DNA from 3 places in the Aliivibrio wodanis genome. Region 1 is predicted to be linked to each of the others. Evidence: predicted binding sites of a transcription regulator. Region 1 holds the regulator's gene; each other region holds the start of a gene.
What was found. The regulator PurR, encoded in region 1, represses purine synthesis genes. The targets are predictions, from matches to a motif close to TNANGNAAACGTTTNCNTNA.
Positions count from the first base shown of each region.

Region 2: the regulator PurR is predicted to act here: its motif matches at 3,841-3,860, upstream of glpX (class II fructose-bisphosphatase).
Region 3: the regulator PurR is predicted to act here: its motif matches at 2,117-2,136, upstream of pckA (phosphoenolpyruvate carboxykinase (ATP)).

Region 1 is NZ_JBREXA010000002.1:458,571-464,919, reverse strand. It holds gene ACU5DF_RS10025 (hypothetical protein) at 1-1,220, opposite strand, end outside; gene torR (two-component system response regulator TorR) at 1,504-2,202, opposite strand; gene torD (molecular chaperone TorD) at 2,439-3,086, shown strand; gene purR (HTH-type transcriptional repressor PurR) at 3,379-4,392, shown strand; cyclic di-GMP riboswitch class I at 4,548-4,634, shown strand; gene ACU5DF_RS10005 (TfoX/Sxy family DNA transformation protein) at 4,760-5,347, shown strand; gene ACU5DF_RS10000 (sensor domain-containing diguanylate cyclase) at 5,670-6,349, shown strand, end outside.
Region 2 is NZ_JBREXA010000002.1:2,584,657-2,591,005, reverse strand. It holds gene ACU5DF_RS19960 (hydrolase) at 1-8, shown strand, start outside; gene ACU5DF_RS19955 (YheU family protein) at 43-285, shown strand; gene ACU5DF_RS19950 (phosphoribulokinase) at 396-1,265, shown strand; partial or broken gene ACU5DF_RS19945 (1,4-dihydroxy-2-naphthoate polyprenyltransferase) at 1,360-2,269, shown strand; gene rraA (ribonuclease E activity regulator RraA) at 2,351-2,848, shown strand; gene zapB (cell division protein ZapB) at 3,311-3,553, opposite strand; gene glpX (class II fructose-bisphosphatase) at 3,916-4,923, shown strand; gene ACU5DF_RS19925 (DUF3135 domain-containing protein) at 5,273-5,626, shown strand; gene ACU5DF_RS19920 (5-carboxymethyl-2-hydroxymuconate Delta-isomerase) at 5,654-5,998, opposite strand; gene tpiA (triose-phosphate isomerase) at 6,272-6,349, shown strand, end outside.
Region 3 is NZ_JBREXA010000002.1:2,451,514-2,457,862, reverse strand. It holds gene gspC (type II secretion system protein GspC) at 1-365, opposite strand, end outside; gene hslR (ribosome-associated heat shock protein Hsp15) at 646-1,047, shown strand; gene hslO (Hsp33 family molecular chaperone HslO) at 1,099-1,974, shown strand; gene pckA (phosphoenolpyruvate carboxykinase (ATP)) at 2,322-3,947, shown strand; gene ACU5DF_RS19305 (AsmA family protein) at 4,191-6,203, shown strand; gene ACU5DF_RS19300 (EAL and HDOD domain-containing protein) at 6,316-6,349, opposite strand, start outside.

The sequences.
Region 1 (6,349 bases):
AATTGTGCTTCTTTAAGTTCTTTTTCTTTTTCTTTTTCTTTTTCTTTAAACGATGAAATTACTGCATTAAGATTATCAATCAAATGGTCATTGCGATCCAATTGTTGGGTTAGAATAACTATCTGCTTTTGAACCGCGGCACGATCATTTGTCTGTGTTTCAACCGTCGTTTCTAATGCTCCCACTTGAGAATTTAGCTCTTTAATTTTATCTTCCAAATCTACGGTATTATTTATTTCGTGCATTTGCTGCACTGCTGATAAAATTAACTCCGTTTGGATTCTTAAAGGTTGGTCTCTATAATCATCACCATTAATTGCATGAGAGATCGCAAGTAACTTATTTTCGAACTCTAATACTGGTTGCTCAAACTTTCCTTTTTTAACCGCCTGTAATAGTTTAACTTCTGCTGCCATATTTTTTAAGTGTGCAAGTTGGAATCTTGTTTTAGCAACAACATCGGTAACAAGAATTATATCTCGATTATTTGCTTGTACCGCTTTTTTTGTTTTCTCTAATTCCGCTTTTGTTTGTCCATAACTAATCGGAGCAACCGCTTTAAAGCCATCGTTGGATAAAGATGAAAACTCTTTCTCTAAAGGTTCGACATGAATTTTCAAAGCTGTTCTTATTTCAAGAACCTTAGCACTTGTTAAAAATTCTGCTTGCTCTGTTTGTGCCTCAGCAATATCATCTTCAACAATAACAACAAACAGTTCTTTATATTGTTCATTTAATTCTAAATACTCTTCAGAGAAATACTTGTTTACCTTCATAGATTTAAGGTAAGCCATTTGAGCTATGGCTCCAGAAAGCACAACATCTGCATTTTTTTTATATTTTTTTAGCTTAGAGAACTCCGCATCTGCTGAAGCCACTAAAGACATATATTTAGCAGCATAAGAACCCGATGAAAACATTGAGTATTCCTCACCTGTTAAGCCTGGTTCTCTCTCTATTTCAGCAAAGAGTTCTTTTGCTTCATCCCACTCTTCTCTTAAGTTCTGATATACCTCCTCTGAATAAATTTTAAACTCATCAACAGAATCAAATGCTACTTTATCTAATAAGTATTGTTTATTAAGCTCATTAAAGGTAGAAATTGACGGTGTTAATGTATTTTTCTCCGTAACAGAACTCGGCTCTTCAGCAGTACTTTGGCAACCAATAACACTAACTAAAGCAGAAGCAACTATTGCCATTTTAAAAAATTTTTTCATTACAGACCTATAATAATTATATTTGAATAGACGGAGTCTAGGACTCTTATTGATAACTTTATAAAAATAACTAAAAGGCTGCAACTACTGTTTAAGTAGTTACCTTATCAGTCGTACCGTATTCTTGACATGCTATCTACAGTATAGAGCTGCTCACTTAAAGATCTTAAAACGTTTGAATCATGAACAGAATTAGATTGATTACTATTATTAAATTATAGGCATAAAAAAGCCACTCACTTAAAATGAATGGCTTTATTTAACTTTTTTGGGGTTTTAACCACTAATCTCCGGCGAACATATATCCTTCACCATGAACGGTAACAAATATCTGTGGATTTTTTGGATCAACTTCCATTTTCGCTCGCATTCTTCGAATCAACACATCAATTGTTCTATCATTGGGAGCATCGACACGATGACTGATCATATTCAAAATACGTTCACGAGATAATACCGTATTCGGATATGAAGAAAGTGCTACTAGCAACTCGTACTCAGCTTTTGTTAATTTAACTGGCTCACCGCTATTTGATAGTGCACGGCGCTGAATATCGAAAGTCCACTCACCAAAGCGAACGACATTAGATTCATCTAATTCTACTGGTTCATTCGCTAATGACATACGCCAAAATAAATTCTTAACTCGAACTAATAACTCACGTAGCTCTACTGGTTTTGTGACGTAATCATCAGCACCCATTTCAAGCCCTACAATACGATCAATACTATCAGTTCGTCCTGTAACAAGAATAATACCAATATTAGATTGGCTACGTAGTTCACGTGCCAACAATAAACCATCCTCTCCTGGTAGGTTTATATCAAGCATAATTAAATCAACTTTTTGTTCAGCCAAAATAGTTCGCATTTCTGCCCCTGTTTCAGCCTCGCTCACTTGATATCCCTCGGCTTCAAAGTAGCCTACAAGTTTAGAGCGAGTTACCACTTCGTCTTCAACAACTAAAATGTGATAGCTCATAATATTCTCTTTTATGGTTATATTGGATGGTTCTTTTCTTATTCTATTCATATTTTGTAATAATGCCAATTCTCAATTGATATTTCTGTAAATTATTTGATTCAAAACAATTATCAAACAAAAATTGAGTTGTAACCTTTACAAATATCTTTATACACCCTGTTAATGATAGGTGCTATTCCTTTTCATACTTATCCAGTACAATTCTCACATAAATTTCTTGGAGCAAAATATACATGAACGATCTAACTGCATTTAATGAACAACGTGCCGAAATTTACTGGTGGCTATCTAGCTTATTAGCAAGTGAGTTAACAGAAGAACAAATAGAACAATATAACAGCTTTGAAATCCGTACGTTTTTATCAAATTTAGCAGAAACACCAGAACTTACCGCTTCTGTAAATACTTTAATTGATAAATTAAATCAATTACAAACTCGTGAAGGCGCTCAACTTGAGTTATCAGCTGATTTCTGTGAAGCCTTTTTAGGTTCAGATAAAAGTAGTGCTTTGCCTTATGCTTCACTATACCTTGATAAATCAGGTCTGCTTAATGCTAAACCAGCGCAAGATATGCGTGAGCTACTTACAAAGTATAATATTGCACAAAAAGCAGAATTTAATGAGCCTGCTGATCATATTGCAATAGAACTTGATTTTCTAGGTAATCTAATTGTGATGACAAACCAACAGTCATCAGAGGAAGACTTTGAGCTTTATATGACAGCTCAACAAAATTTTATTAATGAGCAATTATTATCTTGGACACCACGATTCAGCCAAATCTGTAAAGAGCGTGATGAGTTTGGTTTCTATGCTGCAGTTACCCATTTTCTTGTGACATTTTTACAATTAGACATGCTATTTCTTACTGGTGAGTAAAAAACAGCCTTTATTGATGACATAAATAAATAACTACGTGATGTAAATCAGGTTACAAATAAAATTTATGAAATCAATAATTGTTTGCACTATGCTTTACATATAAAATGTGAACGCAAACGATAAAATTTGAACATAAAATGAAAACCGCATTTTAAAGCGGTTTTTTTATTTATACCATATCATTAATCATATGATATTTAGGGCCTATTTATCTTCCATCAGTTCTCTATAGAGCAAAACAATTTGCTGGAACATAAATAGCCCCTTAATCACTATTTAAGGCTCTTATATGGCTACAATTAAAGACGTCGCAAAATTAGCAACAGTGTCGACAACAACCGTCTCTCACGTAATTAACAAAACACGCTTTGTTGCAGAAGCAACACAAAAACGTGTATGGGAAGCCGTTGAAGAGTTAAATTATGCACCAAGTGCTGTTGCTCGCAGTTTAAAATGTAATACTACTCGTACTATTGGCATGTTAGTAACTCAATCTTTCAATCCCTTTTTTGCCGAAGTTATGCATGGTGTTGAAAACTATTGTTATAAACAAGGTTACACTTTATTCATGTGTAATACTGAAGGTGATCTAGACAAACAAAAACACTACCTTCGTATGCTTTCTGAAAAACGTGTTGATGGGTTGTTGGTTATGTGTTCAGACCTAAATGAACAACTTTTAGCCTTGCTTGAAAAAAATACCGAATTACCAATGGTTGTTATGGATTGGGGACCTGATAGCCCTCATACAGATAAAATCATAGATAACTCTGAAGAAGGTGGATACCTTGCAACAAAACACTTAATAGAAAATGGTCACACTAACATTGCTTGTATCACAGGACAATTAGATAAGTTGACTTGTAAAGAACGTGTTCATGGTTTTCACCGAGCACTTTCCGAAGCAAATTTAGATTCTAATCCTGAATGGATTTTAGAAGGTGATTTTGAATGCTCTTCAGCAGCAAAAGCAGTTGAGAAAGTATTAGCAACCGAAGCAAAAGATCGCCCTACTGCTCTATTTTGTTTTAATGATATTATGGCGTTAGCCGCCATCAGTAAGATTCAACAATCAGGGTTAAAAGTTCCAGAAGATATTTCTGTAATTGGCTATGACAATATTGAATTATCGGCTTACTTTTCACCTCCTTTAACAACTATCCACCAACCAAAACGAAGAGTTGGAAAAACGGCAGTTGAAATTTTACTCGAGCGTATAAAAGATAAACATCATGAACGCCGTATTTTTGAAATGCAACCAGCCGTTGTTTCTCGTAATAGTGTTCATAATAGAACCAAATAACAAACTAGAGTTCTATAAAAATCAAGTCATAAGTTCAGGTTTTATTGAAAACCTGAACTGAGTTAACAGAAATGACCCTTGTTTTTATGAACCAATATCACATTATTGAGTTTTTGCAGTCACTCCCTTTGTTGATTGCTATATCATCAATGATGTCACAAACAGGGCAAACTATGTGAAAGCATAGGACGCAAAGCTTCCGGCCTACGTATTTATATATATATGGTAGCGGGGTTGCCGATGGTAAGTATTCCACTCGATGTTGTTATTTTACCTAAATATAACAATGTTGGGCTTTAAACTTGCTAGTATTTCCTCGGGCTCAGTTGTTTAGTGACATAGACTTAACTAACCGAGAATTATTGCAATGGATAAACCAATACTAAAAGATTCACTTCGTCTTCTTTCCTCTCTTGGGAAAGTCACATCTCGTTCAATGTTTGGCGGTTTTGGTGTCTTTATTGATGACACTATGTTTGCCCTTGTTGTGCAAGATAAACTTCATTTAAGAGGTAGTGAAGAGACGATTAACTTATTTAAAGAGCAAGGGTTAGAACCTTATGTTTATAAAAAACGAGGCTTTCCCGTTGTTACCAAATACTTTGCCATTTCACCAGAGTCTTGGAAAGAACCTGATTTAATATTAATTCAAGCAGTTGTTGCTTTTGACGTTGCAAAAAAAGACAAAGAAAAACAGAAAACTGCAGCCCCAACACGTATTAAAGATCTGCCTAACCTGCGACTAGCTACAGAACGAATGCTTAAGAAAGCAGGCATTACTACTGTTGAAGAGCTACGTAATATTGGTTCTGTAAATGCTTATAAAGCCATTCAGCAAACCCATTCTAACTCTGTTAGTGCTGAACTTTTATGGTCTCTAGAAGGCGCAATAAAAGGCACTCATTGGTCTGTTGTTTCTGCTGAAACAAGACAGGAATTACGAAAGCAACTGTAAGATCACAAAGCAACAACTCTCTGGTTTTATGTTGTATGATTACTCTAAATAATCGTACAACATTTGACCTGCGAGACAAAACCAGCCTACCATTTCTATAATTTAGCTAAGATTCACTTACGCTGAATACCACCTAGAGCCATATAAACTCCTTAACTCATCATCATTTTACCAATGTTAATTCCTCATTTATATTAATTAGCCTATCATACTTATTAATTCTTTAAACTCTCTGGGAATTTACATTAATTTAATATATTCTTAAAGCTTATATATAGAATGGCAGTCCATTTGATGGTACTGGACTCAATAGGTAAGACAAATGAAAAAAAATACCATCAGCAAAAAATGGCTTTATTTACCTATCATATCCATGATTTTCACCATGACTCTCGGCTTGTTTGTATTTAATTCAACACTGTCAGATTGGCTTGAAAATAAGGTTGAAGGCGGTTTATCTGAAGAGATCTCACGCGTCATAAAGGACATAAGTGATGATCAAGTTTCTTTTTCTGATTTAAAAGCACTAGACGTTTATATCAAAACTAAACTAGAGCTAGCCAAAGAAGATCACATCACAATTATCAAAGCTGATGGTACGCCGATTGCAGATAGTGATATCTCTTTAGAAGCCGTATTACAACTGGAAAATCACTTAAACAGAAAAGAAGTCGTTGATGCTAAGAATCTGAGTTATGGCAGCACAACTCGATTTAGTACTTCTCGCTTTAAAAATTTATTGTATTCCGCAAAGTCATTAGATTATCAAGGTCAAACTTACATTATTAGGGTAGCTACACCATTAACGCGTATAGACGCAATGGTAGAAGAGCTAATGAATATCCTAATGATTTTAATGGGCATTAATATTTCACTTGTTGTTGGCTCATCATTATTAAGTAATAAGCTTATTACTCAGCAAGTACAGAATGAGCAAGATCAACAAGAAGAGCGTATTGAGCAGCGTACTCAAGAGATTGAATTACTGCACCGCCTTGCGAC
Region 2 (6,349 bases), 2.1 Mb from region 1:
TTCTCTAACCCTAGTCGTTAATAAAATGGATGAGTAAGCAGTATGATCATTCCTTGGCAAGATATCGCACCAGAAACCCTAGAAAACTTGATTTCAGAATTTGTACTTCGTGAAGGCACCGATTACGGTGAGATGGAATGCAGCCATCAAGATAAAATAGAGCAAATTAAGTTATTACTTAAAAGTGGCGAAGCGATGGTGGTGTTTTCAGAGTTACATGAAACCGTCGATATTCAAACTAAAGCCCGTTTCAACCCTAACCTTACCAATCATGAATTTGAATAATCATTTTCAATCAATCACAATTTTCAAACGATAACGTATCATTTAACGCAACCCTGTTATAACATTCCGGCATTAAGGCTTGATGCCAAGAATAACCGACAGGGTTTGTCATGTCCGCAAAACATCCAATTATCGCCGTTACTGGTTCATCCGGAGCGGGTACAACTACGACTTCTGAAGCCTTCCGAAAAATGTTCAATATGATGGATATCAAAGCATCATGGCTTGAAGGTGATAGTTTTCATCGATTTACTCGTCCAGAAATGGACCTTGAAATTCGTAAAGCCAAAGAACAAGGTAAGCATATAAGCTACTTTGGACCTCAAGCTAACGATTTTCCAGCTCTTGAGGGGTTCTTTCGCCAGTATGGTATCGATGGTACAGGTCAATATCGTCGTTATTTACATACCTTTGATGAAGCTGTGCCCTTCAATCAAATGCCGGGAACATTTACTCCATGGCAAGATCTGCCAGAGAACACCGATGTGCTTTTTTATGAAGGATTACACGGTGGTGTAGTTGATGGGGATATTGATGTATCACAGCACGTCGATTTATTGATAGGCATGGTACCGATTGTAAACCTTGAGTGGATACAAAAATTCGTTCGAGATACTCGTGATCGCGGTCATTCAAGAGAAGCTGTGATGGATTCAATTGTTCGTTCAATGGATGATTATCTCAACTACATCACACCGCAATTCTCTCGTACTCATATTAACTTTCAGCGCGTACCTACAGTGGATACTTCAAATCCACTCAACGCCAAAGGTATTCCGAGTTTGGACGAAAGCTTTGTTGTGATCCGCTTCCGTGGTATTCGCAATGTAGATTTCCCTTACTTACTTGCCATGATTGATGGTTCTTTCATGTCCCGTCACAACACTCTTGTCGTCCCTGGGGGAAAGATGAGTTTTGCGATGGAATTGATCATTCGTCCGTTGCTGCAACAGTTGATTGATACCGGGAAAATAGGCTAGTGGTTTTAAACTGACCCTCTTTTTCTTTTCAAATTTGGGGTTCTTCCAAAAATAGTGAATAATAGAGGCTCTATTCACTATTTTTTGCGATGCTATGAAAACTTCTCCTTTTGCTATTTGGCTCAGTGCTGCACGTCCAAAAACACTGCCTCTTGCTCTTGCTTCTATTATGACAGGCTCAGCATTGGCTTATTGGAACAATCACGTCTCTGCCACTATCACTCTCATGGCGTTTGTTACCGCAACCTTATTACAAATTTTATCTAACTTAGCGAATGATTACGGAGATGCAGTTAAAGGAACTGATAATGACGATCGCTTAGGCCCACAACGTGCAATGCAGTCGGGTTTAGTCACTCAAGCTACAATGAAAAAAGCCATTGGAATAAATATTGTTCTTACTATTATTAGTGGCTTAATTTTAGTCTTTATTTCATTAAATCAAACCATGGATATTATCGGGTTTATTATCCTTGGTTTACTCGCTATTGGGGCAGCTATTGCTTATACCATGGGAAATAAGCCTTATGGCTACCGTGGCTTAGGTGATATATCTGTATTCATATTTTTTGGTTTGTTGGGTGTAGCTGGTACCTATTATTTGCATACTGGTCATTTGTCGTCTTCACTTCTATTACCAGCAATTTCCTGTGGCCTTTTAGCCGTTGCAGTATTAAATATTAATAACTTACGCGACATTGAAAATGACGAGGCGTGTGGAAAAATGATCCTTAGTAGTTCGAATGGGTGCAAGTTGGGGAAGAAAATATCATGCGATATTAATGTCAGTAAGTTTCATATCTCTTGCTATTTTTAGTGCTACTCAAATTCACTCTCTAACAGGTTGGTTATTCTTATTAACTATTCCCCTTGTTGTTAAGCATGTTATTTCTGTTATGCAAGCTCCTAATGGAGAAGCTATCCGACCAATGATGGGGACCGTCGTACAGTGCGCATTATTTACCAATATTTTCTTCTCAATTGGACTATATTTATCTATATAACCTTGTGGCTTGTCATAGTAATGCACTATAAAGCCAGTATAGTAAATCATCAAAATCACCAATAGTAAGGTAAATATCTTCATGGAATATAATACTTCAGCACTGTGTGACATTTACTTAGATCAAGTTGATGTTGTTGAACCTATGTTCAGCCATTTTGGTGCAAACACCTCTTTTTCAGGTCAAATTACTACTATTAAATGTTTTGAAGATAATGGTTTAATCAGTCAATTACTTGATGAAAAAGGCGAAGGTCGCGTATTGCTTGTTGATGGTGGTGGTTCATTACGTCGCGCATTAGTTGATGCAGATCTCGCCGCAAAAGCAGCTCATAATGGCTGGGAAGGTTTAGTTATTTACGGCTGTGTACGTGAAGTCGATTATCTAGAAGAAATTGAAATTGGTATTCAAGCACTCGCATCTATCCCTGTTGGCGCAGCAAAACAAGGGATTGGGGAGGTTGATGTCGCAGTTAATTTTGGTAGCGTTACCTTTTTACCTGAAGATCATTTATATGCAGATTCTACGGGAATTGTGATTTCTCAAGAGCCGTTAGAAGATATGAGTGAAGAAGAATAGAGCAGAATTCAGATCGGTCGCAGGCTCCCTTGCAGAGTTCAGAGGTGATCGTTGTAATTATAGCGACAAAGAATGGTTCTCCCCCTTTATTGCCATTGCAATGAGATCTACATAGTCAATCCAAGGGGGAGTTAGAGGGGGTTGGTCTATGCCATGTTCATGTTATGCGGATAAACTCAACTTCATCATTTACAACCCCTCCCTGCCTCCCCTTATATTGATACTCACAACCAAATAACAGCCGTGATAAAGGGGAGGAGCTAAAAGCCAAAGCACTACCTCATATCTTCCTGAAACCTGAGACCCTCGCTTTTTCTTTTATAGTCTCTAGTCAGCGCAGCGTATAGTTTCTAGCATAAAAAAACCGCAGATGCTTTCACACCTACGGTTTCAAATAATTCACAGAACCAAGATCTTCCTCACTCCTCGAGCAAAGCGTCCTCGCCTCTCGTCCCTGATCTATTACTCTACTTCATCCATTTTACCTAGTAGACCACGGATGCGAGCTTCGAATTGAGCTTGTTCATCACGTGCTTTTTGAGCTTCTTGCTCAACTACAGAGCGACCGTTATTTGCTTGCTCAAGATCTTGAGCAAGCGCTGCGTTCGTTTCTTTTAATTCTTCAACTTCCATTTGTAGCAGTGCGATTGTATCTACTGCCATCTGAACTTTAGCTTCTAGTTGTTCTAATATTTCTAAAGACATTCCTGCCACCTTAACTGTAATCTTCATTGGAATGCAGAGAGAATATTTTCTCTGCTGACTTATTTTCTATTTTACTCAGCAATTGAAATTCTGCCATAGTGTTATTCATTAAAACACACCACATGAACAAAAAAACAGCAGAATTTACTTACTGCTGACTTACTTTCTTAAGATTAAAACGAACTTCATTCTTACACCAGAATTTCTTTCCTATTATTATGAGTAAAAACAGCAGGTTTTTCTTATAAGTCATCTTACTCTTTTTAAAAAAGCATATTCACCACTCAAAAAGCAAACGTTTCCCTTTTTGTTGTGATAAAATCTCCGCGATTTTTAAATTCATCGATTTATTCGGAGCAAATATGAAACGCGATTTAGCAATGGCTTTTTCTCGAGTTACTGAAGGTGCCGCACTGGCTGGTTACAAATGGCTTGGCCGTGGCGATAAAAACGCTGCTGATGGTGCTGCTGTTGAAGTAATGCGCACACTTCTGAACAAAACTGATATCAGTGGCGAGATTGTTATTGGTGAAGGTGAAATCGATGATGCACCTATGCTATATATTGGCGAACACGTTGGTACTGGCGGCGACGCGGTTGATATCGCGGTTGACCCTATCGAAGGTACTCGCATGACAGCAATGGGGCAATCAAATGCTCTTGCTGTATTGGCTGCTGGTGAAAAAGGTAGCTTCTTAAAAGCACCTGATATGTATATGGAGAAATTGGTTGTTGGTCCTGCTGCTAAAGGCGCTATCGACTTAGCTCTTTCTCTAGAAGAAAACCTAGAAAACATCGCAAAAGCACTAGGTAAAACACTGGATACACTAGTAGTAACCACGCTTGCTAAACCTCGTCATGATGAGACGATTTCTAAAATGCAAAAGATGGGTGTTCGTGTATTTGCTGTGCCTGATGGTGATGTAGCAGCATCGATCTTAACATGTATGCCAGATAGCGAAGTTGACGTAATGTATTGCATCGGTGGCGCACCTGAAGGTGTGGTTTCTGCTGCAGTTATTCGAGCTTTAGATGGTGATATGCAAGCTCGTCTTCTTCCTCGTCATGAAGTAAAAGGCGATACGGAAGAAAACCGTATTCACGGTGAAGAAGAATTAAAGCGTTGTGAAGAAATGGGCGTGAAAGCGAACGTTATCTTAAAAATGACAGACATGGCACGCAGCGATGATGTTGTTTTCGCAGCAACTGGTATCACCAAGGGTGATTTACTGGAAGGTATTACTCGCCAAGGTAATATTGCAACAACTGAGACACTGCTTATTCGTGGTCGCTGTCGTACAATTCGTCGTATTAAGTCGATTCATTATCTAGAGCGTAAAGACAAAGAAGTTAGAGATTTTATTCTTTAAGATCAGGGACGAGAGGCGAGGACGCTTCGCTCGAGGAGCGAGGAAGAGCTAAGTTCTTTGAATAAATTTGACAACCGTGGGTGTGAGAGCATCTGCGGTTTTTTTAAACTAGAAACTATACACTGCGCTAACTAGAGACTATAAGTGCATATATAATTGACTTGAGATCGAATATATTAAAACGTAAGTGCTTTGATTTTATAGTTTCTAGAGCGAAGCGTTCTAGTTAGCGCAGCGTATAGTTATCTCACAAACGAGACAGCCCTTCAATATCCCCCATTCCATCTTCTCAAAATCACAAAACACCAACTAAGCTAAATTCATTAATGCAAACATGAGGAATTAGCCAATGCCATGTTCACCTAATCACACTAGCTTACCTTCTTTCGATGAACTGAAAACATTAGCCGAAACCGACCTAGACCAACTAGAGCAATTACGTCATCAGCTCAGTATGGAATTGATTGATAGCTTACCAGAGAATCATCAGGAATATTTGCGAGCACAACAAAATCGTATCAACCGCATTATTGAAAGAGGTAACAACCCAAATCATGTTAATATTTTATTAGGACAAGAGCTTAGTAAACAATTTATACGCTTTAGCGATTCACTCAATAATCCACTTGGTGAAATCCAAACCGCAGAAATTATTCAATTCCCAGATGCAAATAATCGCGTTTCTAATAACACAAAACATTAATTACTCAGTATTGGTGCTCAGTAGAAATTAACCTACTTTCTGAAAACTTTCTTGATCCATATCTCGCACATTGATAGTTAAACTGTCAATGTGACTTGCTTGCTCTACTAAAATACCCATTAATCGACGACTTAACTCTCTTTTCTGCTCCATAGTTCTGCCCGATAATAAATCTACAGTAATATGGATAAAATCAGCACTATTTCCTTTATCCCCCACTAACCAAGAATGAACTCTAATGGCTCTAGATTTCACATCTTTACTGGAAAATAACTCCGAATCAATCATCACCTGATGTAAATCTTCTAGCAGCCCCTGCATATTTAAACGGTCTTCTGCTGAGTTTGAGTATTCCATAACTAAATGCGGCATCGTTACTTCCTTTTATTATACGACTGAATAAATGATTATTTTTCCATCATTAGGGCAAAGAGGATAAGTTACAATCTCCTCAATAAAAAAGTGCCTAATGAATCACATTTAAGATCACCCCCATATTTCTACATTACAGCTAATAATTTTTCGCATCTCGAAATAAAAGCACTAAAATTATGCATAAAAATGATTTTAGACACTAAATCTGTCGCAAAATCTGTTATATTTTTACGCAAGTTTTTTACATTAATTTGAATTGGAGAGAATCCTATGCGTCATCCTGTAGTTATGGGTAACTGGAAACTAAACGGCAGCAAAGAAATGGTTGTTGATCTACTAAACGGTCTT
Region 3 (6,349 bases), 2.0 Mb from region 1:
GCAGGGTTTGAGCTTGCCACAACACCAGATAATGTAAGATTAAGACGAGTTTTAGGTGCATCTTTAATTTCAACGGCCTTGGGTTGTTCTATTTTCTTACTTGGATTAAATAACCCAAAGACTTGGCCATTTAATAAACCAGATAATGAATCCTCATCATTATTTTTCTTTGCTAGTGAGTTTATTGATGATGCTTTTGGCTCCCATTGAGAAACCGATGTTTGTGGTGCTAACATAGACCAAAAAAGAGCTCCACATATCCACGCAAAACAAGCCACCAAAGTAACAGTTAACCCTTTTGAAATCGCAGATTGGTATGCTGACCAATATTGAGACATCCTCTCAATTTTCATATTAGCTCTCATTAGACTCTGATCTTCCTTTCTATGTCTGCAAAACAATTAAATAGCGACATTTGAATAAATTATAAAATAACAATATACAATTACTGATAATGATTTCGTTTTCTTATTATTCCTCGAAGCCACATCACGTTATCCAATAAATCGACCTTATATTAGAGCATTATTTTTCAGTAATGACCCTAATTGGATACAAATTTTGATTAATTCCCCCCAAAAAGATTGAAAAAAAATATCTCGACACCATTTACATAAGCAGATACTAAGACATTAGGTACCCATAATGAGTTCCAAATCCAATACTAGCGATGGCATCAGGCTCGATAAATGGCTCTGGGCAGCTCGTTTTTATAAAACACGCTCTATTGCTCGTAATATGGTCGATGGCGGTAAAGTTCAATATAACGGCCAACGCTCCAAACCAAGTAAACTAGTTGAAGTTGGCGCTGAAATTAAACTTCGTCAAGGCAACAACGAAGAGCTCACAGTGATCATCGAGATCGTATCAGATCAACGCCGTGGCGCACCCATTGCACAAACACTTTATAAAGAAACCACTGACAGCATTAAACATCGAGAAGAAAATGCCAAATTACGCAAACTTAATTCTCTCGGTAGCCCACATCCAGATAAGCGTCCTGATAAGAAACAACGACGCGATATCATGAGATTCAAGCAACAATAATCGCTATACTGTGCGCAACAACAATCCTTAAGACAATTGCTGGAGTATTTCATGGCAAATAACACACTGCATCGCTACTTATTTGAAGATTTATCTGTTCGTGGTGAATTAGTTCAACTAGACGATGCTTACCAACAAATTATTTCTAGCAAGGAATACCCAAAAGCAGTACAAAACCTTTTGGGTGAGCTATTAGTTGCCACTACCTTATTAACAGCAACCTTAAAATTTGAAGGTTCAATCACCCTTCAGCTTCAAGGTGACGGTCCTGTTTCTCTTGTGGTAATTAATGGCGATAACGACCAAAAAGTTCGTGGTGTCGCTCGCTTTGATGGCGAAATTTCTGATGACGCTACACTGCACCAATTAATGGGAAAAGGTTACCTAGTTATTACTATCGCACCAAAAGATGGTGAGCGTTACCAAGGTGTTGTTGCACTTGACGGTAAAGATTTAGCTGCATGTTTTGAAGGATATTTCGAGCGTTCAGAACAATTGAAGACTCGCTTATGGTTGCGCCTAGGGGAATTTGAAGGCAGGCCTCATGCTGCAGGTATGTTACTACAAGTTATGCCTGACGGTACTGGTTCTGCTGATGACTTCGAGCACTTAGAACAACTAACAGATACCATTAAAAATGAAGAACTGTTTGGTCTAGAAGGCGAAGATGTTCTGTATCGTTTATATAACCAAGATAAAGTGCAATTATTTGAACCTCAGCATGTAGAGTTTTTCTGTGGTTGTTCTCGTGAGCGCAGCGCAGGTGCAATCGTTACGATTGAAAGAGCTGAAGTTGATGACATCGTAAAAACAGAAGGAAAAATTTCTCTGCATTGTGATTATTGTGGCACAAGTTACGATTTTGATAGTATCGATGTTGCTCATATTTTTGAAGAAGCGACAAAAGGTAATGACACCGTTCATTAATTTATCATATAGAATAAGTTACTTATTTTGTCTAAAAGCCAGCCATTAGGTTGGCTTTTTTTATAACTAAATTTGATATAAAACACCTTTTTAATTCCACTTATCCACACTTAATTTTGCTTAAATAATAATCAATTACATCTAGCGCAAACGATTTCTTTAAGAGTAGAATAGGGCTATTGCTATTTTGTGATGATGATTAAACAACAACTACTACTTTATAGTTAATTTATGATTTATCTCCCTGTTTTCAATTTACCGCATTGATAGCATGTTTAGCAGACAATAAATAATTACAAAATATTAAAAATATTAAAATCCCTACAAAATTCCTTTAAGGAGCTCCTATGACTGTTATGGAACACAAAAAAGCGACGCAGCTTGATCTGACTAAACATGGTCTAACTGGTGTTACTGACGTACTGCGTAATCCAAGTTATGAACAACTGTTTGAAGAAGAAACACGTCCAGACCTAGAAGGCTATGAGCGTGGTGTAATGACAGAGCTTGGCTCCGTTTCGGTAGATACAGGGATCTTTACTGGCCGTTCACCAAAAGATAAGTACATCGTGAAAGATGACACGACTAAAAATACATTATGGTGGTCTGATCAAGGTAAAAACGACAATAAAGCTATCACACCAGCAGTTTGGGATGATCTAAAAGCCCTAGTAACAGAACAACTCTCTGGTAAGCGTCTGTTTGTTATTGATGGTTACTGTGGTGCAAACCCTGATACTCGTTTAAGTGTTCGTGTTATCACTGAAGTAGCATGGCAAGCACACTTCGTGAAAAACATGTTCATTCGACCAACAGAGGAAGAACTAGCAACGTTTGAACCCGATTTTGTGGTAATGAACGGTGCAAAAGCAACCAACCCTAATTACGTAGAACACGGATTAAATTCGGAAAACTTTGTTGCTTTCAACTTAACAGAGCGCGTACAAATCATCGGCGGTACTTGGTACGGCGGTGAGATGAAAAAAGGTATGTTCGCAATGATGAACTACCTTCTTCCACTCAAAGGCATTGCTTCAATGCACTGTTCTGCCAATGTCGGCGAAGAAGGTGATGTTGCGGTATTCTTTGGTTTATCTGGTACAGGTAAAACGACACTTTCGACTGATCCAAAACGCCAACTAATTGGTGATGATGAGCACGGTTGGGATGATGACGGTATCTTTAACTTTGAAGGTGGCTGTTACGCAAAAACGATTCGCCTGTCTAAAGAAGCTGAACCAGATATCTATAATGCCATTCGTCGTGATGCTCTATTAGAGAACGTAACCGTTCGTAATGATGGCACCATTGATTTTGATGACGGCTCAAAAACAGAAAACACACGTGTTTCTTATCCTATTTATCATATTGATAATATCGTTAAGCCAGTCTCAAAAGCAGGGCATGCGAATAAAGTTATTTTCTTAACAGCTGATGCGTTTGGCGTTCTACCACCAGTTGCGAAACTAACACCAGAACAAACTAAATATCATTTCCTATCAGGATTTACGGCAAAGCTTGCAGGTACTGAACGAGGAATTACTGAACCAACACCAACCTTCTCTGCGGCATTTGGGGCTGCATTCCTAACTCTGCATCCAACACAATACGCTGAAGTATTAGTCAAACGTATGGAAGCAGCAGGCGCAGAAGCTTACATCGTCAATACAGGATGGAACGGCACAGGAAAACGTATCTCAATCCAAGATACTCGCGCAATCATTGATGCGATTTTAGATGGCTCAATTGACCACGCTGAAACTAAAAACATTCCAGTATTTAACCTTGAAGTTCCAACATCATTGCCTGGTGTTGATACCTCAATCTTAGACCCTCGAGATACTTACACTGACCCTCTACAATGGGATAGCAAAGCCGAAGATCTTGCACAACGCTTTATCAAAAATTTTGCTCAATATACCGATAACGAAGAAGGTAAAGCATTAGTTAAAGCAGGCCCTCAACTTAGCTAAGACTTATAATACACATCGATGAATTTTTAGGCCCTTCTTCAACGAAGGGCTTTTTTATTTTCTAGCTTATCGTCATACCAATTCAGATAAATAGCAGCCCCGATAATGGTGTAGAAAAATTGATTAGAACAAACAATAATGAGCAAATATTTCGTTAAGTTTATATAAAGCCTCACTATAACTTGATTGAATCTTACTTTTACTCCACTCTTTCTATTCAAATTTATTTTCTTGGAGTTAACAATGTATACCACACTGAAAAGCCTAGGCTGGCTTATCGCTTTCTGTTTATTACTTGTGGTCGCGTTCTTATCCCTTTTGCATACTCCTTATGCGCAACAAGTACTTAATCCATTGGTACAAAAAATAACGCAGCAACAGGTCTCTTTTGGTGGAATTAATTACTCAATCCAATCTCCTTTACACCTGACGCTTTCAGATATTACGATTCATACAGAAGAAAATGAACATGACCTAAATATTCAACAAATCGATTTCTGGCTTTCACAATATCCAATACAAAACAAAAAACTGGCTTTTGATAACATCAAAATTGATAGTTTGAACCTACAGAATGGCTTTCCTAACACAGATAAAGCCGCTTGGATTTCGGTTGCTCACTTAAGTATTTCTAATCTCGATTTTTCACATAAAGGATTAGTGATTAGAGATGCTCATATTCAATTAACCAATTGGTCTGTTGATGAGAATAAAACGTTACCTTTTGAAGGGGATTTTCAATTTTTAACAACCCAACTATATTGGCAAGGCGAAGCCTTAAATGACATATTAATCGATGGCTTTTACACACAAAATTACACGGCACTGCATGGTATTTCACTAACTTGGCGTGACAGTACCATTACTGCACAAGCCGAATTGAAAGAAAATAAATTATGGGTAATACCTCAATTTACTTTACGTAAATTTAATTTAGAATCTGATAATACTGAGGTAATCGGAAAACCTTTAGAATGGTTAGCTCAACAGAATTTCACCTACCAATTTGATCGCATTGACCTGCTAGACATCAATATTGAATTACCCCAATTGATTGCAAATAATTTAAGTTTATCGGCCGAAAATGTATTATTTCCTTATCATTTATGGCAACAAACAGATGCCAATATATCTTTCAATGCAGACAGTCTAGTCTTGAATGAATATACCATTGAAAAACCTATATTTAATCTAATGTTAAATGGCAAAGAAGCGAATATATCAAACCTTTCATTTGATATATTCAATGGCAACATTCAACTTGCAGGAAAAGTATCACCCACAGACGTCGAGTTAACATCCCTCACTTTAGGTCAGATAAAATGGCTTATTAGCCACGAAGAGATGACTGCAATCTCTCAATATATTACCCAACTTAATCTTGTCAACATTGCACAATTAGACATTAATAATATTCAATTAATACAACTGGATACTCAACAACCTTACCAAATAACAGGGTTAAATGCAGAAGGGAGCGATCTAGAACTACGTCGTTATTCTCAATGGGGACTATGGAATGGAGAACTATCATTAAGCGCTTCTAACGCCAGTGTAAACTATTTACTTACTCAACAACCGCTTATTGAAATGAATACTCAAGAAGGGTTGTGGTCGATAGATCGAGCTCTGTTTCCTCTAAGTGAAGGGTTAATTGGTTTTAATGGCAAAATTCATTTAGCTCAAGACAGCCAACCTTGGCAATTAGAAGCTTATGGTGATGGGTTACCTGTTGATTATTTTTCACAGCTACTATCTACAGATTTACCTCTAGATGGTATTACTGAATTTACTTTTAGTGGTAATGGACTTGCATCTAATCGAGACAGTTTTAATTACAGTTTTAACGGTGAACTAAACCTAGCTCCTAGAGAAATGACCACAACCAAAACCGCTCTAGAATTATGGCAAAGCAAACTCGGCCTCACTCCTGACAAAGAACAATTAACTCGCTTAACGGAACGAGAAAATGAAAGTAAGGCAAATGACAATATTGACAGTACAATCAAAAACGAAAGTGCTATAACTCAATATCCAATAAACATTGACCCCATCACTATCTTGGCAAACCGTGGACGCATCTCTATCGTTCCAATCTTAATCAAAGGGGAGGGTTTTAGTTATAGTATTCAGGGTGATTACGATCTAGTTAACCCAAAACAAGCTCAAACAACAACGTCATTGATCCAAGAATGTCATCAATTGGTACAACGCTTATTCTCAGAAGAAGTACAAGTCATTAATAACTGCCAATAACATAATAAGATAAACAAAAAATCCCCATCAATAACAACTATTGATGGGGATTTTTTTAATATTAAATTCTCAATAAATTATAGAAGTACAGAGCTTAAAAGATACTACGACTCTATTTAGCAAGAATACAGTGATACCATTCTTCG